One region of the Pseudomonas sp. Marseille-Q8238 genome, then DNA from elsewhere that is predicted to be linked to it. Evidence: predicted binding sites of a transcription regulator. Region 1 holds the regulator's gene; each other region holds the start of a gene.

What was found. The regulator sigma-54, encoded in region 1, starts transcription at its own class of promoters, with help from an activator protein. The targets are predictions, from matches to a motif close to ANTGGCATNNANNTTGCTNT.
Region 2: a site for sigma-54 is predicted at 3,281-3,300, ahead of ACWPW0_RS08530 (TorF family putative porin). Genes of this name have one in related genera too.
Region 3: a site for sigma-54 is predicted at 2,396-2,415, ahead of ACWPW0_RS15940 (TorF family putative porin). Genes of this name have one in related genera too.
Region 4: a site for sigma-54 is predicted at 2,885-2,904, ahead of glnK (P-II family nitrogen regulator). Genes of this name have one in related genera too.

Annotation. Positions count from the first base shown of each region.
Region 1 is NZ_CBCOPI010000001.1:1,032,091-1,037,241, reverse strand. Features, by position in the region: gene lptA (lipopolysaccharide transport periplasmic protein LptA) at 1-444, shown strand, start outside; gene lptB (LPS export ABC transporter ATP-binding protein) at 444-1,169, shown strand; gene ACWPW0_RS04570 (RNA polymerase factor sigma-54) at 1,316-2,809, shown strand; gene hpf (ribosome hibernation-promoting factor, HPF/YfiA family) at 2,956-3,264, shown strand; gene ptsN (PTS IIA-like nitrogen regulatory protein PtsN) at 3,279-3,743, shown strand; gene rapZ (RNase adapter RapZ) at 3,765-4,622, shown strand; gene ACWPW0_RS04550 (HPr family phosphocarrier protein) at 4,637-4,909, shown strand; gene ACWPW0_RS04545 (ZIP family metal transporter) at 4,952-5,151, opposite strand, start outside.
Region 2 is NZ_CBCOPI010000001.1:1,844,386-1,849,536, reverse strand. Features, by position in the region: gene ACWPW0_RS08540 (LLM class flavin-dependent oxidoreductase) at 1-1,056, opposite strand, end outside; gene ACWPW0_RS08535 (SfnB family sulfur acquisition oxidoreductase) at 1,067-2,290, opposite strand; gene ACWPW0_RS08530 (TorF family putative porin) at 2,475-3,200, opposite strand; gene ACWPW0_RS08525 (IS1182 family transposase) at 3,683-5,113, opposite strand.
Region 3 is NZ_CBCOPI010000001.1:3,415,061-3,420,211, forward strand. Features, by position in the region: gene ACWPW0_RS15930 (TolC family protein) at 1-1,222, shown strand, start outside; gene ACWPW0_RS15935 (hypothetical protein) at 1,415-2,224, opposite strand; gene ACWPW0_RS15940 (TorF family putative porin) at 2,507-3,229, shown strand; gene ACWPW0_RS15945 (DsbA family protein) at 3,454-4,104, opposite strand; gene trhO (oxygen-dependent tRNA uridine(34) hydroxylase TrhO) at 4,133-5,068, opposite strand.
Region 4 is NZ_CBCOPI010000001.1:4,720,194-4,725,344, forward strand. Features, by position in the region: gene ACWPW0_RS21740 (ammonium transporter) at 1-896, opposite strand, end outside; gene ACWPW0_RS21745 (ammonium transporter) at 991-2,307, opposite strand; gene glnK (P-II family nitrogen regulator) at 2,347-2,685, opposite strand; gene ACWPW0_RS21755 (accessory factor UbiK family protein) at 3,094-3,354, shown strand; gene ACWPW0_RS21760 (YifB family Mg chelatase-like AAA ATPase) at 3,397-4,884, shown strand; gene betT (choline BCCT transporter BetT) at 5,028-5,151, shown strand, end outside.

The sequences.
Region 1 (5,151 bases):
GTTCAAGCCGACAGTGCCGAGCTGGATGACAAGCAAGGTGTAGCCGTATACCGCGGCGGCGTCGTCATCACCCAAGGCACCATGAAGATCACGGGTGACACCGTGACCATCACCCAGAACAAGGATGGCGAGGTCGATGTCTTTACCTCGATCGGCAAGCCCGCCTATTACGAGCAGAAACCCTCTGTCGACAAGCAGATCGTCAAAGCCTACGGCCTGACCATCCAGTATTTCGCCAGCAATGACCGCATCGTGCTGATCGATCAGGCCAAGGTGATCCAGGAAGGTAACACCTTCGAAGGCGAGAAGATCGTCTATGACACCCAGCGCCAGATCGTCAACGCCGGCCGCGCCAATGGTGCCTCGGTGAGCACACCGCGCCCACGCATCGACATGGTCATCCAGCCGCGCAAGAAAGCCGGCGAGCAGGAGCAGCCTCAGTAATGGCGACACTCAAGGCGCAGCATCTGGCGAAGAGCTACAAAGGCCGGCAAGTCGTGCGCGACGTCAGCCTGTCCATCGACAGCGGCCAGATCGTCGGCCTGCTCGGCCCTAACGGCGCCGGCAAGACCACCTGCTTCTACATGATCGTAGGCCTGGTCCAGGCCGACCAGGGGCGCGTACTGATCGACGACCTCGACGTCAGCCATCAGCCCATGCATGGCCGCGCTCGCGTGGGTATTGGCTACCTGCCTCAGGAAGCATCGATCTTCCGCAAGCTTTCGGTGGCCGACAACATCATGGCCATCCTGGAAACCCGCAAGGACCTCGACCGCGCGGGCCGGCAGAAGGCGCTCGAAAGCCTGCTGCAGGAATTCCATATCAGCCACATCCGCGACAACCTCGGCATGAGCCTGTCCGGCGGCGAACGCCGTCGTGTGGAAATCGCCCGCGCCTTGGCCACCGAACCCAAGTTCATCCTGCTGGATGAACCTTTTGCAGGTGTCGACCCGATTTCCGTGGGTGATATCAAGCAGATCATTCACCACCTGAAAGCCAAGGGCATCGGCGTTCTGATCACCGATCACAACGTCCGTGAAACCCTCGACATCTGTGAAACCGCCTACATTGTCAGCGATGGCCAACTTATCGCCGAGGGCGATTCGGCCAGCATCCTGGCTAACCAGCTGGTGAAAGAAGTCTACCTGGGCCACGAATTCCGCCTCTGACACAAACACGCACTCATTGCGCGGATATTGTCAAGCCTAGGCAAGGCCATCAGTTTCGGGCATATAATTTGCTTATTGGCGGCGCTCCGGCGCCCTGTAGTGAATGGCGCACCAGCGCCGGCAAATAAGGTGCAAAGCTTCCTGCCATGAAACCCTCGCTAGTCCTCAAGATGGGCCAGCAGCTGACGATGACGCCGCAGCTGCAACAGGCCATTCGCCTTCTCCAGCTTTCAACGCTGGACCTGCAACAGGAAATCCAGGAAGCGCTGGAGTCCAACCCAATGCTGGAGCGCCAGGAAGAAGGCGAGGACTTCGACAACTCCGACCCACTGGCCGATGGTGAAGAACAACCGCGCCAGGTCGAGCAGGAACCCAGCTATCAGGAAACCACTACTGCCACCGTCGAGAATCTCGAAGAAGGCGAGTGGCACGAAAGCATTCCCAACGAACTGCCAGTCGACACCGCCTGGGAAGACGTCTACCAGACCAGCGCCAGCAGCCTACCAAGCAACGACGATGACGAATGGGACTTCACCACCCGCACCTCGGCCGGCGAAAGCCTGCAGACCCACCTGCTATGGCAGCTCAACCTCGCACCGATGTCAGACACCGATCGCCTGATCGCCGTGACGCTCATCGACTGCATCAACGACCAGGGCTACCTGGAAGAGTCGCTCGAAGAAATCGTCGAAGCCTTCGATCCGGAAATGGACGTCGAGCTGGATGAAGTCGAAGCGGTTCTGCGGCGCATCCAGCACTTCGAACCCGCTGGTGTAGGCGCACGCGACCTGCGTGAATGCCTGCTCCTGCAATTGCGCCAGCATGCCGCCGATACGCCATGGCTCAGCGAAGCCCAGCGCCTGGTCAGCGACCATCTCGACCTGCTCGGCAGCCGCGACTACAGCCAACTGATGCGGCGCATGAAGCTCAAGGAAGATGAGCTGCGCCAGATCATCGAGCTGATCCAGAGCCTCAACCCACGCCCTGGCTCGCAGATCGAATCCAGCGAACCGGAATACGTGATCCCGGACGTCATCGTGCGCAAACACAACGAACGCTGGCTGGTCGAGCTGAACCAGGAAGCGGTCCCGCGCCTGCGGGTCAACGCGCAGTACGCCGGCTTCGTCAAACGCGCCGACTCCAGCACCGACAACACCTTCATGCGCAACCAGTTGCAGGAAGCCCGCTGGTTCATCAAGAGCCTGCAGAGCCGCAACGAAACCCTGATGAAGGTTGCCTCGCAGATCGTCGAGCACCAGCGCGGCTTTCTCGAATATGGTGACGAGGCGATGAAACCGCTGGTGCTGCACGACATTGCGGAAGCCGTCGGCATGCACGAGTCGACCATTTCCCGCGTGACCACGCAGAAATTCATGCATACACCCCGTGGCATATACGAGTTGAAATACTTCTTCTCCAGCCACGTCAGCACCTCGGAAGGCGGTGAATGCTCCTCCACCGCGATCCGCGCCATCATCAAAAAACTGGTTGCTGCGGAAAACGCTAAAAAGCCGTTGAGTGACAGCAAGATCGCTGGTTTACTGGAGGCACAGGGCATTCAGGTGGCCCGTCGCACAGTCGCCAAATACCGCGAATCCCTCGGGATAGCGCCTTCGAGCGAACGCAAACGACTGATGTGACCCGCCCCTGAGGGAAGGCTTTTGCAGAACTGTACAGACATCCGACCGGATCTCCAGAACAGTCCTGCAAAAGCCTTCCAAGCCAGAGTGTTACGGTGGCAGGCCCGCTAGCCTGTCTCTTACACACGGCAACAAGGAGAAGCGGTATGCAAGTCAACATCAGTGGACATCAACTGGATGTGACCGACGCCCTGCGCGACTATGTCGGCGAGAAACTCAGCAGACTGGAGCGCCATTTCGACAAGATCACCAACGTGCAGGTGATAATGGAGGTCGAAAAGCTCAAGCAAAAAATCGAAGCGACGCTCCACATCGCCGGCGGCGAGGTGGTAGCGAACGCCGAACACGAAGACATGTATGCAGCGATCGACCTGCTCGCTGACAAACTTGACCGTCAACTGATCAAACATAAGGAAAAGCAGCTCGGACGCCTACAAGGTGCAACCGCGCGCTAAAACCTAACCCTGACATGATCCGACTTGAAAACATCCTGACCCCCGGCCGTTCCCTAGTGAACGTGCCGGGCGGCAGTAAAAAGCGCGTTCTGGAACAGATTGCCAACCTGATCGCGCGCGAATTGCCCGACCTTGATGCGCAAGACATTTTCGAAAGCCTGATTGCCCGCGAAAAACTCGGCTCCACCGGGTTCGGCAACGGCATTGCCATTCCCCACTGTCGCTTGCCCGGCTGTGCTGCGCCGATCAGCGCGGTATTGCGTCTGGATGCGGCAGTTGATTTCGACGCCATCGATGGCGCACCAGTCGATCTGTTGTTCGTTCTGCTGGTCCCCGAAGCGGCGACCGACGAACATCTGGAGCTGCTGCGCCAGATTGCCAGCATGCTTGACCGTGCCGAAGTGCGCGAGCGTCTACGCCAGGCTCAAAGCAGTGAAAGCCTCTATCAGGTCGTCGTTGCCGTGCAAAACGGCCAATAACCCCAGGGTAGGAATACTGTCATGCGCCTGATCATCGTCAGCGGTCGCTCCGGCTCGGGAAAGAGCACCGCCCTCGACGTTCTGGAAGATAACGGCTTTTACTGCATCGATAACCTGCCCGCCGGCCTCTTGCCGGAACTGGCCGAGCGACTGCTACTGCAAACAGAATTGCTGCACCCGCAGGTCGCGGTGTCCATTGACGCCCGCAACCTGCCCAGCCAGCTCCAACGTTTTCCCGAACTGCTCGACGAAGTCCGCGCCCGACATATCCTCTGCGACGTGCTGTATCTCGATGCGGAAGAAGACACCCTGCTCAAGCGCTTCTCGGAAACCCGTCGTCGCCACCCGCTGACCAACGAGAATCGCTCGCTGGCCGAGGCCATCCGTGATGAGGCGCAGTTGCTCGGCCCGATCATCGACCTGGCCGACCTGAAGATCGATACCACCAACCTGAACCTCTATCAGCTACGCGACACACTGAAGCTACGTCTGCTGAACAAGCCGGAGCCAGGCACCGCCTTCCTGATCGAGTCTTTCGGTTTCAAGCGCGGCATGCCAGTGGATGCCGACCTGGTATTCGATGTGCGCTGCCTGCCAAACCCCTACTGGAAACCTGATCTACGGGAGATGTCCGGGCTTGAGCAACCAGTGGCCGAGTACCTGGCAGCCCAGCCGGATGTCGAAGAGATGTACCAGGATATCCATACCTACCTGAACAAGTGGCTGCCGCGCTTCGCCGCCAGCAATCGCTCCTATGTCACCATTGCCATCGGCTGCACCGGCGGTCACCATCGGTCGGTCTATCTGGCCAACCGACTGGGCGAAGCGCTCAAGCCGGTTCTGAAAAACGTCCAGGTTCGCCACCGCGACCTCAGCTAAGGATTTTCTGCTTAATGCCCGCCTGTGAAATCACCATCATCAACAAACTCGGCCTGCACGCCCGTGCAGCGGCCAAGTTCGTCGGCGTGGCGGGACGCTTTCCCTGCCAGATTCGCGCCGGGCGCACGCCCGAGAGCCTCGTCGACGGCAAAAGCATCATGGCGGTGATGATGCTCGCTGCCGGCAAGGGCACCAACCTGCACCTGCATACCGAAGGCGAGCGGGAAGACGAAGCGCTGAAGGCGCTGATCGAACTGGTCAACAATCGCTTCGACGAAGGCGAGTAAGCCCCCCACCTGCAACGATCCAGAAAGCACCTGAGCGTCAGCTCAGGCCAGCGCCGTATCCAGCACCATCATCAGACAGAACCCCGCCGCCAGCCCCAGGCTCGCTTCGGTCGCGAAACCCTTGCGATGCGACTCGGGGATGATTTCATGGGTTACCGCGAACAGCATGGCGCCAGCAGCCAGCGCCAAGCCCCACGGCAACAGCAACGCCGAAATACCCACCAGCCAGGCGCACAACACGG
Region 2 (5,151 bases), 810 kb from region 1:
GGTCCGGGTCGGGTCTGCGCGGGTAAAGGCTTCCACCGCCGACTGAATGGCATCGCTTTGCACCTCGCGCAGCACCTGATCGGGTTGGTACTGGGCGAAGTCGATACCGGTCCAGCCGGACATCAACGTCAATGCACCGGTGGCGCTGGCGTACTCGCGGTATTCACGCAGCCGCGCAAGAGCCGCCTCGTCGGTCTCGGCGACGATCACCGTAAGTTGTTCCAGCACCAGAATGTCATCAGCAGCGCGACCTGCAGCCACGGCGGCGGCACGGAACTCCGCCACCTGCTTTTTCAGCACGGCCTTGCTCGGCGCCGCCACGAATACGCACTCGGCATTGGCCGCCGCGAACGCCTTGCCACGTGTAGAAGCGCCCGCCTGATAGAGCACCGGCGTGCGCTGTGGCGATGGCTCGCACAGATGGAAGCCGGGCACCTGGAAGAACTCGCCCTGATGGTCGATGCCATGCACCTTGGCCGGGTCGACATAGACGCCCGCTTCCGGGTCGGCGCGCACCGCATCGTCCTCCCAGCTCGCTTCCCACAGTTTGTAGCAGACCTGCAGGTACTCCTCGGCCAGGGCATAGCGTTGATCATGGGACAGCTGCTCGCGCTGCCCCAGGTTGCGTGCTCCGCTGGACAGGTACGAAGTGACGATGTTCCAGCCGGCGCGCCCACGGGTCAGATGGTCCAGCGTGGACATGCGCCGGGCAAACGGGAATGGATGCTCGAAGGACACCGAGGCAGTCACGCCAAACCCCAGGTGTTCGGTCGCAGCCGCCATCGCCGGTACCAGTTGCAGCGGATCATTGACCGGCACCTGGGCAGCCGTGCGCAGCGCCTCGTCGGCGTTACCGCCATAAACGTCGTACACGCCCAGCACATCGGCGATGAACAAGCCGTCGATCTTGCCGCGCTCCAGGGTCCTGGCCAGCTCGGTCCAGTAGTGGATATCGGTGTAACGCGTGGCCTGGTCACGCGGATGGCGCCACAGGCCGGGCGACAGATGGCCAACCGTATTCATGGCAAAGGCGTTGAGACGGATCTGCTTGGTCATGGCGACGGCCTCAGTTCCAGTCGTGACGGGGTGGCTTGACCCCGTTCAACGCCCAGTTGCCGACCAGGTGATACTTCCAGCGCACCGGGTCATGCAATGTATGCACGCGGGCGTTGCGCCAGTGACGGTCGAAGTTGTGGCGAACCTGGGTCGAGCGCGTGCCGCCCAGCTCGAACAGACGGTTGCTGGCTTCGATTGCCACCTCAGTGGTCAGCACCTTGGCCTTGGCCACGGCGACCGACGCCTGCGCCACGTTGTCCTCATCCGGTGCGGGCTTGGCACGGTCGAGTACCCAGCCCGCCCGTTCCAACAATGCTTCGGCTGCTTCCTGGCGAATCTCCAGCGCGCCAATCTGGACAATGGTCAGCGGATCTTCGCTGGCCTTTTCCACACCCGCATCGATCCACGGCCGAGCCTGCTCACGGATGAATGCAATGGCATCGACCAACGCCGCACGACCAATGCCGGCATCGATGGCGGCCGTTGTCAGTTGCGCGAACGGCCCGGCCAGGGTCGGGCTTTCGTAGGAGCGATAACTGGGGAACAGGTTGAAGGCCGGAACGAACAAGCCCTCTGCCAGCACCGTACCGCTGGAGGTGGTGCGCTGACCGATGTTGTCCCAATCATCGACGATCACCAGGCCGGGCGTATTGCGCGGCACAAATGCCAGCTGTGCACGGTCTTGCTCGTCCAGTGCCAACACACCAAGCCAATGGGCATACAGCGAACCGGTGCAATAACCCTTGCGCCCGTCGATGCGATAACCATCCCCTTCGGCAACGATGCGGGTGCGAATGTCCTGCACGTTCTTGCCGCCGGTTTCCGACAGCGCATTGGCGAAGCGATGGCCCTGGAGCACCAGGTTGAAGAAGAAACGCTTTTGCTCGTCGCTGCCCTGCAGGCGGATGTCTTCCAGCAGGCAGTAATGGTTCTGCGGGATCTGCCCCAGGGAGGGGTCGGCAGCGGAAATGATGGCGATGACTTCAGCCAGGGTCGCAAAAGACACCTCGGCGCCGCCATAGGCCTTCGGGACGGTGATACCCCACAGGCCACTGTTGGAGAACGCGTCTACCACGTCGGCGGGTACTTCACGGCGGCGGTCACGCTCGGCAGCGCCATCGCGCAATAGAGCGGCAATCCGATGAGCAACGGCGATGGCTTCAGCATCGTCACGGATGACATGAGCATCCGGCTGGCGAATGTCGTAGTGGGCGGAAGCAGTGGATGTATACATGACTCATCTCTTACGTACACGGAGTTGATACCTGTAAAAGCACAACCCATGCCACTTAATTTAATGTTTAAAAACAGCTACTTATGTAAATTCATCAACAGCTTAAGTACATGGGAGGCAACAAAGTGTTGGGTAACTGTTCACACAGCAACAGTTACCGAGCGAACAGCTACCTCCCGGGCACTCAGAATGTCTTGCCGACTTCTGCTACCAGCGTGGCGCCACACAGATCGTCATAGCCGCTGTAGGACAGGCATTCGGATTTGGACAGGTTGGTGTCGATGTAACTGGCCTTCCAATCCAGCCCCAACCAGGCGCGCGAAAGAGAGACCTGCCAGTCGTCATAGCGACTGCGGCCCTTGCCGGAGGTATTGAAGAAGACCTCATCCTTGTAGTCGGAGCGGGCGTAGCGCAGATCCAGCGTCGTCTCGAAAGGCAGCGCCACGGAATACCCCAGGTAGCCATAGAAATAGGATTCCTTGTCGGCCAGGTCATCCGAGTAATGAGCGCCGAGGGTCACGCCATACGCACTGAGCGAGCCGTAGTATTCGCTGTAATTCTGCACACTCTCGCCGTGGTACTCGTACTTGGCCCAGCCCAGGTCGAGCGCCACTTCGTCAGCGAGGGGAATAGTCCAACCAGCAATGTAATCCCACTCGCGAGTGGCCTTGCCCAGGTCGTAGTTGGAGGTGAATAACGCCAGGTAAGCGCCGGACTCGTGGCTGAGCACGGACGTCACTTGCAACGCCGGATCACCCAGCGTCTGCGAGATCCCCCGCGAGCGGTAATCGCTGAGCGCCGTCAGCGTCGTGTCCAGTGAAAAGCCGCTATCGGACAACGGCAAGGCAGTGGCGTGAGTAGCGGCCAGGCATAACGCCGCGGCAGTGATGATGCTCCCTGAAAAACGCATGAATTCCCCTTGATGGATGGCAGATTGAAAGGTCTGGTGTCGGCCGAGTGAAACCACTGCAACGCAACACCAGAACAGCCTTATCAAGTTTCAGGCCACTCAGGAAAATCCTTATATTTCAATTAGATAAATAGAAATCAGAGAAAGCATCAATGTGCCATTAACCGGCAATCTTCTGATCATCTGTTGATCAGGCAACAGTTTGAGGATGGTGTGCTCGGCCCGATAACAACGCGCCGCCTCGATCACCGTAGTTACTTTGAGAGAATTTGGCCCGGGGTTAATTTGTGCTTAGTGTCGTGGCTGGAGATGACTGCTTCCGGCCCAGAGTGTGTAAAAACACTTTCGCATCTCGTATGCCTCAGCCCAGTGCTCCTGGGCGAGGCGGTTTCCCAAGCAAATATCCACGCTCAGCACCAATAGTGCGTCAGAGCGTTTAAGAAGCCCTTCGACACCCCTTGGAGCAGCGAAAGCTGGGGCTTTTACGTCGTCATCGCCTTCAGCAAGTGTTCAGTACCGATGATTTTCATGACTCGTTTCATGTTGTAGGCGAGCACGTTGAGGCTCATCTCCGCGCTGACACCGACCAGTCTGCGTGTAAGGAAATGCGTGGAGCCCATCCATTGTTTGAGCGTTCCGAAGGGATGCTCAACAGTGCGCTTCCGGACTCGCATCATGTCCGGCATATGGTTCAACCGGCGCTGCATTTCCTCCAGCACCGCTTCATGTTCCCAGCGCCTTACTCGACGATTTGTGCTTGGCGTACACTGCGGTTTCAACGCGCATTTCTGGCAGTTTGAACTCCAGTAACAGTGCATATTCATGCCCTTCTCAACGCTGGAGAAGCGCCAGATCAATGCCTCGCCAGCCGGGCAGATGTATTCGTTTTTCGTCGCGTCATAAACGAAGGCATCTTTGTTGAACCGTCCATCTGCCTTGGCGCTTGAAGTCATCGGCTTTGGCACATAGGCGGTGATATTCGCGTCGTGACACGCTAGTATTTCTTCACCTTTGAAGTAGCCTCTATCAGCCACGACCGACAGCGTTTCTGAGCCGATGACTTCCCGCGCCTGCTTCGCCATAAAGCTGAGCTGGTCACGGTCGGAGCCGACGTTGGTAACCTCGTGAGCAACGATCAGATGATGCTGGGTGTCGACCGCCGTCTGTACGTTGTAGCCGACGATTCCGCTGCCGCGCGTCATCATTGAGCGAGCATCAGGGTCGGTCAACGAAACCTGTTTGTCAGGCGAATTGTTGAGCTGAGATTCGATCACCTGAAGCTCTTTCATTTGATTTCTGAGCTGGGCAATTTTATCTGCCAGACGCGTAGCGTCTGGTTCGGAAGCGGTTGGCACCTTCCGGTCGGCCGCATCAAGCGCGACCAGGTAACGGTTGATGCTTGACTCGATTTCCTCCATTCGCCGCTTCAGTTTGGCGCTGGTGAAGTTGCGGTCGCGGTTGTTCACCGCCTTGAATTTGCTGCCATCGATGGCGACCAGGTTTTCTCCGAAAAGCCCCAACTGTTGGCACAGCACAACGAACTGGCGGCAGACCCCGCGAATGGCCTTGCTGTTGTCTTTTCGGAAATTGGCGATGGTTTTGAAGTCAGGCATTAAGCGCCCGGTTAACCACATCAGCTCGACATTGCGCTGGGCTTCTCGCTCAAGGCGCCGGCTCGACTGGATGCGGTTTAGGTAGCCGTAGATATAGATCTTCAGCAGGATCTCAGGGTGGTAGGCAGGTCTGCCGGTATCGGCTGGAATGACGCCATCAAAACCCAGCATGGCCAGATCGAGCTCATCGACGAAGACATCGACCACGCGCACCGGATTGGTATCGCTGACGTAGTCGTCGAGGCTCTCGGGAAGTAAGGTGCTTTGACCTCGGTGTTCACCCTGGATAAACCGTTTCATGGGTTTCCCTTGCGATGAAATTCTCAGAAATCATAGCA
Region 3 (5,151 bases), 2.4 Mb from region 1:
CGACATGTTGCCGCGCATGGCTGTCTCGGCCGGTTATGCGGGCCGCAACAACGTCAGCGCCTCCAGTAGCCAGAGCGTCAACACCGGCACCCAATCCCTCGAGCCCTCCACGTCGCAGGACCGTGACCGTGGCGTGGCAGACCTGACCATGGTCTGGAACGTGCTGGACTTCGGCGTCGCCTATGTCAGTGCCAAGCAACAGGGTGACCAGCGCCTGATCGTGCAGGAGCGACGCCGCAAGGTGCTCCATACCATCATTCAGGATGTGCGCTCGGCCTATTGGCGCGCCGTCGCCGCTGACCGACTGCTCACGCAGATAGACAGCCTCATGGCACGCGTCGACCAAGCACGCAGTAATAGCCAGCACCTGAGCACACAGCGTATTGGTGACCCTGTCCAGGCCCTGAGCTACCAGCGCGCGCTGATTGAAGCCACACGCCAACTGGAAGACCAGCGCCGTGCACTGTCGCTGGCCAAGACTGAACTGGCGGCGCTGATCAATCTGCCGATGGGCACTGCTCTTACCCTGGCCCCGGCAGGTGACTATGCGGTGCCAGAACTCAAGATCGAGATGGCTCGCCTCGAGCAACAGGCCCTGGCCAGCCGCCCCGAGTTACGCGAGCAGGACTATCAGGCGCGCATCAGCGCCGCAGAAACCCGCAAGGCCATGCTGCGCCTGCTGCCCGGCCTGGAGTTTTCCGCCGGTGGGCATTACGACAGCAACTCGTTCCTGGTCAATCAGAGCTGGGCCGACTATGGCGTGAAGGTGACCTGGAACCTGTTCAACGTTCTCTCCGCACCCGCCGCCATCGACGTGGCCAAGGCTGGCCAGCAGGTCGCCGAAGCCCGACGCCAGGCAATGTCGATGGCAGTGCTCGCCCAGCTGTATGTGGCCAATGCCAACTTCAATGAGGCACGCCGTCAGTTCGCTACCAGCCAGCAATTGGCCGGCCTGGACGAGCAGATCGCCGAGCAGTTGCGTAATCGCTACAAGGCACAGGGTATTGGCGAACTGGATCTGATCCAGGGTGAATTGAACACCTTGCAGGCCCACCTGCGCCGCGACCTGGCCTATGCCGAACTGCGCAACAGCTACGGTCAATTGTTTGCCAGTGCCGGGTTTGACCCGCTGCCAGAGGAACTGCCCTCGACCCAGTTGAGCGTCATTGCCCAGGCATTGAGCACCAGCGAGGACCGCTGGAGTCAGGGCAACATTCAGTAAGCCCCAAGCCTTCTTCAAGCCGCCTGCCAGGGCGGCTTTTTTATTTGGCGAATGCCTCTTACAGGCTCGCTGCACGTGCGCATGCAGGGAGCGTCATGCACACCTAGGGTAGGCCTTACACACCCAGCATTCGCTCTACTGGCAGTATGCCAATCGACTCTGTATCACTACTCTGTATCACTACGGCGCCTATCACTCTGGTCTAGCCTGCGGATGGATCAGGAACTGGCCGGCCTGGCCATCCACACCGGGCGTGCCGGCTGTGCCAGGCTGGCCATCTACACCCGGGTTACGGAAGACCTTGATGCCGGTTGGCCGCTTGACCAGTTGTCCGCTACCGCCCGCCCCACCCAGGCCGGCCGAGCCAGCCGCAGCACCAGCACCACCCGCCGTCAGTATCTGCACACCTGGGCCGTAGTTGCTGATGGGTATGTAGCCCTCGTCACTGAGGCTCCAGTAACGCACTCGGACATCTCCACCACGACCGCCTGCCCCACCGGTGCCGCCGGCGCCACCCGTACCGCCCGTACCTCCAGCACAGGCATCGGATGCACCGCCCGCACCACCATTACCACCCGCGCCCCCTACACCACCTGAGCCTCCCCGCGTATCCAGCAACATTGAACCGAAACGGCGCAAACCCAGGGCCAGCTCCAGGCTGACACCATCACCACCGGCTGTTCCGGGCTGACCTTCATGCCCGGCCGGCCCTGCATCGCAACCTCTGGCATCAACCACTGCCACCCCATCAGCACCAGCCTGACCCTCATGACCGGCAGCCAGCAGGCGGACATCACGGCCGATCCAGGCTTCGGCTGCCAGGATCTGAACACGCTGCAACCCCGGCACGATGCGCAAGGTTGCTCCATCTTCGAGCACCAACCGTTCGAGGCGCAGCACGGGCTGCCCGATTACGTGCTCCTGGCCAGCAGCCACGGTCAGTTCCTGTGCATTGATACAAGCCGCGCTCAGGCTGGCCAAGCAGAACAAAGCAACGCGCATATCCACCACTCCCCGTGCAAAAGATAGCGACTCTCCTGCAAGCCGCAGGCCAGTCGATTGCCTGCGCCCTATCGGCGCACAGGCTCGGAGAAATGCACGGTAGAAGTCCTTCCATCTATCAAAAATCAGCCAATAATCAATATAAGTCATTGATACATAAGACTTTACAAAATTGGCAAGGTATATGCTTTAGGGGAAGCGGCTTAAAAGAATTAGCGATAAACGCTAACGCACTTAGAGGGAATGCCCCCTCAACACTATCGAGCACTCAGGAGTATGAACATGCTGAAGAAATTGACCCTGGCGGTCTCCGTCGCTTCCACGCTTGCATTCAGCGGCCTCGCCGTCTCCGAGCCCTTCAAGAGCCCAATCGGTGAATTCGATGTGAGCATGACCGCTACTCTGGCCAGCGACTACATCTGGCGCGGCCAGTCGCAAACGGCAGGCCATGGCGCGATTCAGGGCAGCCTGGACGTGGCGCATGAAAGTGGTCTGTATGCAGGCATCTGGGCCTCCAACGTCGACGATCTGGCCTTCCCGGGCAACAAGAGCGGTGCCGATATCGAGGTCGACTATTACATCGGCTACGGCCACAGCTTCACCGACGACATCTCCGCCGACATCAGCCTGGCCAAGTACACCTACCCGGAAGCCAACGGCTGGAATGGCTATGAAGTGATCCCGACCATCAGTGCCTACGGCTTCACGCTGGGCTACAAATACGGTGTCGAGACTGGCGTGCACCCGTCCTATACCTGGGTCGCCTATGAGTATGAGCTGCCCTATGAAATCGGCATCTCGGCGTCCTATGGCCTGACCGATCAGAAGGCGGGCGGCAAGGACTACAACGACTGGAGCGTCGGCCTGAGCAAGACCTTCGTCGGCCTGGGCTTCTCCCTGACCTACACCGATACCAACATCTCCGGTGAAACCTGCGAAGCCACCTACGGCGACTCGGACTATTGCGACTCCAACGTCACTCTGGCGGTCTCCAAATCGTTCTAACGACGAAAAGCGGGCGCCTCGAAGCGCCCGGTTGATTCAAGTCCTTGGTTGAGCCGCCCGCAGAGGCGGCTTTTTTTCGCCCGGAGAATGGGCCTGTTCACGCCTCACGTCGTTACAAGCCGAAGGCCATCGCGCCGGTACTCCGGGTCGATGAAGCGTGACCTGCGCGGCCCGCCCCATCCTACGAAAGGCCGTTGGAATGCCATTCGATTCAGGTCGCGCCCCTAACTCGTCTGCGACTCACCAGGTGCCCGTACCCCGCCCCGCTCCAGCCAACGGGCCAGCAAGGGAGCCAGCTCCTCCAGCGGTCGATAGCCATTGGTGAGCAAGGCGAACTGACCATCACGTTCGGCCAGCAAGGTCGGGAACCCCGCGATGCCAAGGCATTGCACCCACTCGAAATCAGCAGCGGTAGCCGCCAGCATCTGGTCGCTGTCGAACAGCTCGGCGAACTCGATCCGGGGAATCCCGGCGCGCTCGGCCAGTTCGGCCAGCAAGGGGCCTCGTGTCACATCGAGCCCGTCCACGTAGAAGGCATACTGGATAAGCCGCAGCAATGGCCAGACGCTGTCCTGATCGAGACGGCGGGCCGTCACCAGCGCCCGGCAGGCCGGCTCGGTGTTGTAGACCAGGCCTTCGGGCAATGCAGTGGTGAAGGGCTGCCCAGTCATGGCATGGACATTCTGCCAATAGCCGAGAATGCGCGCTTCGTTCAGAGGATCGAGTGCGGCTTGCTCCTGGCGCAAGCCACCCAGCACGGTATGCAAGGGCACGCCGGAAGCAGCAGCCTGTTTAGCTAGCGCCTCGACAACCGGAGCGAAGCCCCAGCACCAGGAACACATCGGGTCCATTACGTACAGCAGACGGGTCGTCATCCACGGCTCCTGGTGCAGTTGCTCAAGGTTACTGATCGGCCTGGCGCGGGTTGTGGCCAATCGGATGGGGCAGGTTACGCGCCTTGGCCAGTTCGATCTGCTTCTGCCGCTCACGGGCGCCGGCTCGCGTCTTCTCCGACAGCGAGTCCCAGCAGTGCGGGCAACTGACACCCGGCACGTAATGCTCGGACTGCCGCGCAGCCTCGTCGATAGGCGTACGGCAAGCATGGCACTGGTCGTAATCGCCTTCGGAAAGATCGTGACGCACGGTGACCCGATTGTCGAACACGAAACAATCACCCTGCCATTTACTTTCGGTCTGTGGCACTTCTTCCAGGTATTTCAGGATGCCGCCCTTGAGGTGGAACACCTCTTCGAATCCCTCGCCCAGCATGTAGCTGGAGGCCTTTTCGCAACGGATGCCGCCGGTGCAGAACATGGCCACTTTCTTGTGCTTGCTCGGGTCGTAGTGCGCCTTGATGTAGTCCGGGAACTCGCGGAACGATTTGGTCTGCGGGTCGATCGCGCCCTCGAAGGTGCCGATGGCCACTTCATAGTCATTGCGCGTGTCGATCAACAGCACCTCGGGGTCGCTGATCAGCGCGTTCCAGTCCTTCGGATCGACATAGGTGCCAACCTGACGGTTGGGGTCGACGCCTGGCACGCCCAGGGTGACGATCTCTTTCTTGAGCTTGACCTTGGTGCGATAGAACGGCTGCTCGTCACAATAGGATTCCTTGTGATCGATGTCGGCCAGGCGCGGGTCGAGGGCAAACCAGGCGAGCAAGGCATCGATCGCTTCGCGGGTGCCGGAAACCGTCCCGTTGATGCCTTCTTCGGCGAGCAGCAGCGTGCCTTTGACGCCGCTGTCGAGCAGGGTTTGCAACAGGGGTTCACGCAGCGCGACGTAGTCCGTCAAGGAAACGAACTTGTACAGCGCCGCCACGACGATGGGAGCAGTCATGCGGATATCCTCAGTGGTCACCCACGTAAAGGGCGGACCGGGAAAGTAAAAGGGCGCGCATTCTACCAGCAAAAACGCCGCCC
Region 4 (5,151 bases), 3.7 Mb from region 1:
GTCGACGGCTCGGCGGTGATCGCCACCAACCCGGCGAGCGCTCCATTGAGGATCATGGTCAGGTCAGCCTTGCCGAACAGGATGCGTGCCACCACCAGCGCGGCGAGCAAACCACCGGCCGCCGCCATGTTGGTGTTGACGAACACCGAGGCCACCGCGTTGGCATCCTCGATGGAGCTGATCTTCAGCTGCGAACCGCCGTTGAAGCCGAACCAGCCGACCCACAGCAGCAAGGTGCCCAACGCCGCGAGCGGCAGATTGGCGCCCGGAATCGCATTGATCTGCCCATGGTTGCCGTACTTGCCGCGCCGCGCACCGAGCAGGATGACGCCGGCCAACGCCGCGGATGCACCGGCCAGGTGAACGACACCCGAGCCGGCAAAGTCCTTGAAGCCGACCTGCTTGAGGAAGCCACCGCCCCAGGTCCAGTAGCCCTCGATGGGATAGATCACGCCACACATCACCACGGCAAAGGCGAGAAAGGCCCACAGGCGCATACGCTCTGCCACCGCCCCGGAAATGATCGACATGCAGGTCGCGGCGAACACCACCTGGAAGAAGAAATCCGCCCGCGCCGAAAAGCTCGGAGCGTCCTTGCCCGCCGCGCTGACCGCTTCGACGGCATGCTCATTGCCGATCAGGAAGCCCACATGCGGCCACACGCCCCCTGCCGGGCCGTTGTACATCAGGTAATAGCCGACCAGCAGGTACATCACGCTGGCCAGGGCGTAGAGGGTGACGTTCTTGGCGAGGATTTCCGCAGTGTTCTTCGCCCGCACCAGACCGGCCTCGAGCATGGCGAAACCGGAAGCCATGAGCATCACCAGGGCGCCGCTGATCAACAGGTAAAAGGTGTCCAGCGCATACTGCAAGGGAATCAGTGCCGTGCTTTCCATACGTACTCCGGGATACCGAATGCATCGCGCCAGCAAGGGCGCAGACAGTAAAACGCCCGGCGAACCGGGCGTTTTTTTTGCACATCAGCAGGGCTTACAGGTTGTAGCCGCGTTCGTTGTGCTCGGAGAGGTCGAGGCCAACGCTCTCGGACTCTTCGCTGACACGCAGGCCCATCACCAGATCCAGCACTTTGAGGATGATGTAGGTGATGACCGCGGTGTAGATCACCGTGAAGGCAACGCCTTTGAACTGGATCCACAGTTGGCCGGCGATGTTGGTCACTTCACCGAAGCCACCCAGCGCCGGGGCTGCGAACGCACCGGTCAACAGGGCGCCGACGATACCGCCGATACCATGCACACCGAACACATCCAGGGAGTCGTCATAGCCCAGCTTGCGCTTCAGGCTGGTGGCGCAGAAGAAGCAGATCACGCCGGCAGCCAGACCGATGATCAGCGCACCAACCGGACCGACAGTGCCGGCAGCCGGGGTGATGGCGACCAGGCCGGCCACCACACCGGAGGCGATGCCCAGGGCACTCGGCTTACCGTGGGTGATCCACTCGGCGAACATCCAGCCCAGGGCAGCGGCAGCGGTGGCGATCTGGGTGACCAGCATGGCCATGCCAGCGGTGTCGTCAGCTGCTGCAGCGGAGCCGGCGTTGAAGCCGAACCAGCCGACCCACAGCATCGCGGCACCAATCAGGGTGTAACCCAGGTTGTGCGGCGCCATGGCGGTGGTCGGGTAGCCTTTACGCTTGCCGAGCACGATGCACGCCACCAGACCGGCAATACCGGCGTTGATGTGCACCACGGTGCCACCGGCGAAGTCCAGCACGCCCCAGTCCCACATCAGGCCACCTTCACCGCCCCAGACCATGTGGGCAATCGGTGCGTAGACCAGGGTGAACCAGACGACCATGAAGATCAGCATCGCGGAGAACTTCATGCGCTCGGCGAAGGCACCGACGATCAGGGCCGGGGTGATGATCGCGAAGGTCATCTGGAAGGTGATGAACACGCTTTCCGGGAAGGCACCGATCAACGCGTCCTTGGTCAACTTGCCGAGGAACAAGTTGCTCAAGCCGCCAACGAAGGAATTGAAGTTGGTGACGCCCGCTTCCATCCCGGTGGTATCGAACGCCAGGCTGTAGCCGTAGACGAACCAGAGGATGCTCATCACACCGGTGATGGCGAAGCATTGCATCATGACCGACAGCACGTTCTTGGAACGCACCATGCCGGCATAGAACAGCGCCAAACCCGGGATGGTCATGAACAGCACCAGTGCGGTGGCAGTCAGCATCCAGGCGGTGTCGCCAGAGTTGAGAACAGCCTCGTCAGCCATGGCCAAGCCTGGGGTAACGAGAGACAAAAGGGCTCCTAGCCCTGCGATCTTACGCAGAGTCATGTGTTTTTCTCCTGGGGCGTGTTGGGTTCGGGGGCTTACTTAAACCGCGTCTGTGCCGGTCTCGCCGGTACGGATACGGATCGCCTGTTCCAGATTGACAACGAAGATCTTGCCGTCACCAATCTTGCCGGTGTTGGCCGCCTTGGTGATCGCCTCGATGACACGATCCAGTTGGTCATCAGCGATGGCCACGTCGATCTTCACCTTCGGCAAGAAATCAACCACGTACTCCGCACCGCGATACAGCTCGGTGTGGCCCTTTTGCCGACCGAAGCCTTTGACTTCAGTGACGGTAATGCCCTGCACGCCGATCTCCGACAGTGACTCGCGCACGTCGTCCAGCTTGAACGGCTTGATGATGGCAGTGACTAGCTTCATGAAACTCTCTCCCGTATTGGTTGACTTGCCCCAGGAAAAAACGAACCCCGAACAAGTCTAAGCGCAGTGCCTGGCTTTTGAAACGCACCGGACGCCATGACGCCGGCTATTTCCGATGCCAACCAACCGCATCTGGTGAAACATTTCCCCGCCTCACCTGGTGAACCGTTACTGCATCGGTGCACCCGTCACAGGCAACTAAGCAGAAACCTTGCCAGCTCTCGCAAAAGTGGATTTTTTCAGGCACTTAGCCAGCAAACAGGTTTTTCAAGCCCTCTCCCTCATCCTGCAACGCACAAAAATGGTGCACGGCGATCCACGGGGATGTGCGAAAAGCGTGCAATCCACCCGCGCAAAGCCAGAAAAGCTGCGTGCTACACTGCCGCGTCTGTAATCGGAACCTTCAACATGCTGCCGCCCAAAGCCCTTCTCGACGCCCTCAGTAGCCATGCCTCGCGCCTGTTCAACGGGGAAACGCCACTGCCACGCGGCGAATTCGAAGCCCAGTTCAAGTCCTTGCTACAAAGTGCGTTCAGCAAGCTCGACCTGGTCAGCCGCGATGAATTCGACAGTCAGATGACCGTCCTGGCGCGCACCCGTGCACGCCTCGAAGCGCTGGAAGCCAAGGTCGCCGAACTGGAAGCCCAGCAAAAACCGCCTGCCGACTGATCCTCCGATCAGCGGCCGGTGACCTGATCAAAGGAGTGATCAATGTCCCTGGCCATCGTCCACAGCCGCGCCCAGGTCGGCGTGGAAGCCCCCACCGTTACCGTCGAAGCCCATCTGGCCAATGGCCTGCCGAGCATGGCGCTGGTCGGCCTGCCGGAAACCGCCGTCAAAGAGAGCAAGGACCGCGTGCGCAGCGCCATCCTCAACTCCGGCTTCGACTTTCCAGCGCGGCGTATCACATTGAATCTGGCCCCTGCAGACTTGCCAAAGGACGGTGGCCGGTTCGACCTGGCCATTGCATTGGGCATTCTTGCAGCCAGCGGGCAGATTCCAGCAGAAGGCCTCGATACCCTCGAATGCCTCGGCGAGCTGGCGCTGTCTGGCGCGGTGCGTCCAGTGCAGGGGGTCTTGCCGGCTGCCCTCGCCGCCCGTACAGCCAAGCGCATGCTGGTGGTGCCCAAGGCCAACGCCGAGGAAGCCTGCCTGGCTTCGGGCCTGCCCGTACTGGCCGTCGATCATCTGCTGGAGATCGCCGCCCACCTCAATGGCCATACACCGTTGCAGCCTTACCAGGCCACAGGATTATTACGAGAAACACAGCCCTACCCGGACCTGTCCGAGGTTCAAGGCCAACTGGCCGCCAAACGCGCCCTGCTGATCGCCGCCAGCGGTGGACATAACCTGCTTTTTACCGGCCCTCCCGGCACGGGCAAGACCTTGCTCGCCAGTCGCCTGCCCGGCCTGCTGCCACCACTGGATGAGCGGGAAGCCCTGGAGGTCGCCGCTATCCACTCAGTGGCCAGCCATGCCCCGCTGCAACACTGGCCACAGAGACCCTTTCGCCAACCGCACCACAGTGCATCCGGGCCGGCACTGGTCGGCGGAGGCAGTCGTCCGCAACCCGGCGAAATTACCTTGGCCCACGAAGGCATTCTGTTCCTCGATGAACTTCCCGAGTTCGACCGCAAGGTATTGGAAGTCCTGCGCGAGCCCCTTGAATCAGGCTGCATCGTGATCGCCCGGGCGCGTGACAAGGTACGTTTCCCGGCACGCTTCCAACTGGTCGCAGCGATGAATCCCTGCCCTTGCGGTTACCTGGGCGATCCGAGCGGGCGCTGCCGCTGCGCGCCGGACCAGATCCAGCGCTACCGCAGCAAGCTCTCCGGCCCGCTCCTCGACCGCATCGACCTGCACCTGACCGTGGCCCGCGAGAGCACCGTTCTGCACACCACGCCGCAACCAGGCGAAAACAGTGCCCGCGTTGCGGCGCAGGTCGCCAAGGCCCGTCAACGCCAGGTCCAGCGCCAGGGCTGTGCGAATGCCTTTCTCGATCTGCCGGGGCTGCGCCAGCATTGCGGCTTGAGTAGCACCGACCAACAGTGGCTGGAACAGGCCTGCGAGCGCCTGAACCTCTCGCTGCGCGCGGCCCATCGCCTGCTCAAGGTGGCACGCACCCTGGCCGACCTGGATGAGGTCGATGCCATCGACCGGCGTCATCTGGGTGAGGCCCTGCAATACCGTCCTGGCTGAACTACGCTGAGTAAAATCACCTGAACGAACCACCGGGAAAGCTATCGAAGCTAGCCTCTGAAAAGATATTGACTATCGGACTATGCTAGGATGGCGCGCCTTCCGCCCTTGGCGGCCATCCGATAACAAGGAGAGCTAGCTCAATGGAGGCATCTTCGTCTTCGCGTTCCACCCTCAATCCGCCGGTCTTCATCGGCTCCACCCTGCTGATCGCCTGCCTGGTGGTCTACAGCTCGTTCTTCCAGCAACACGCCCAGAACGTGTTCG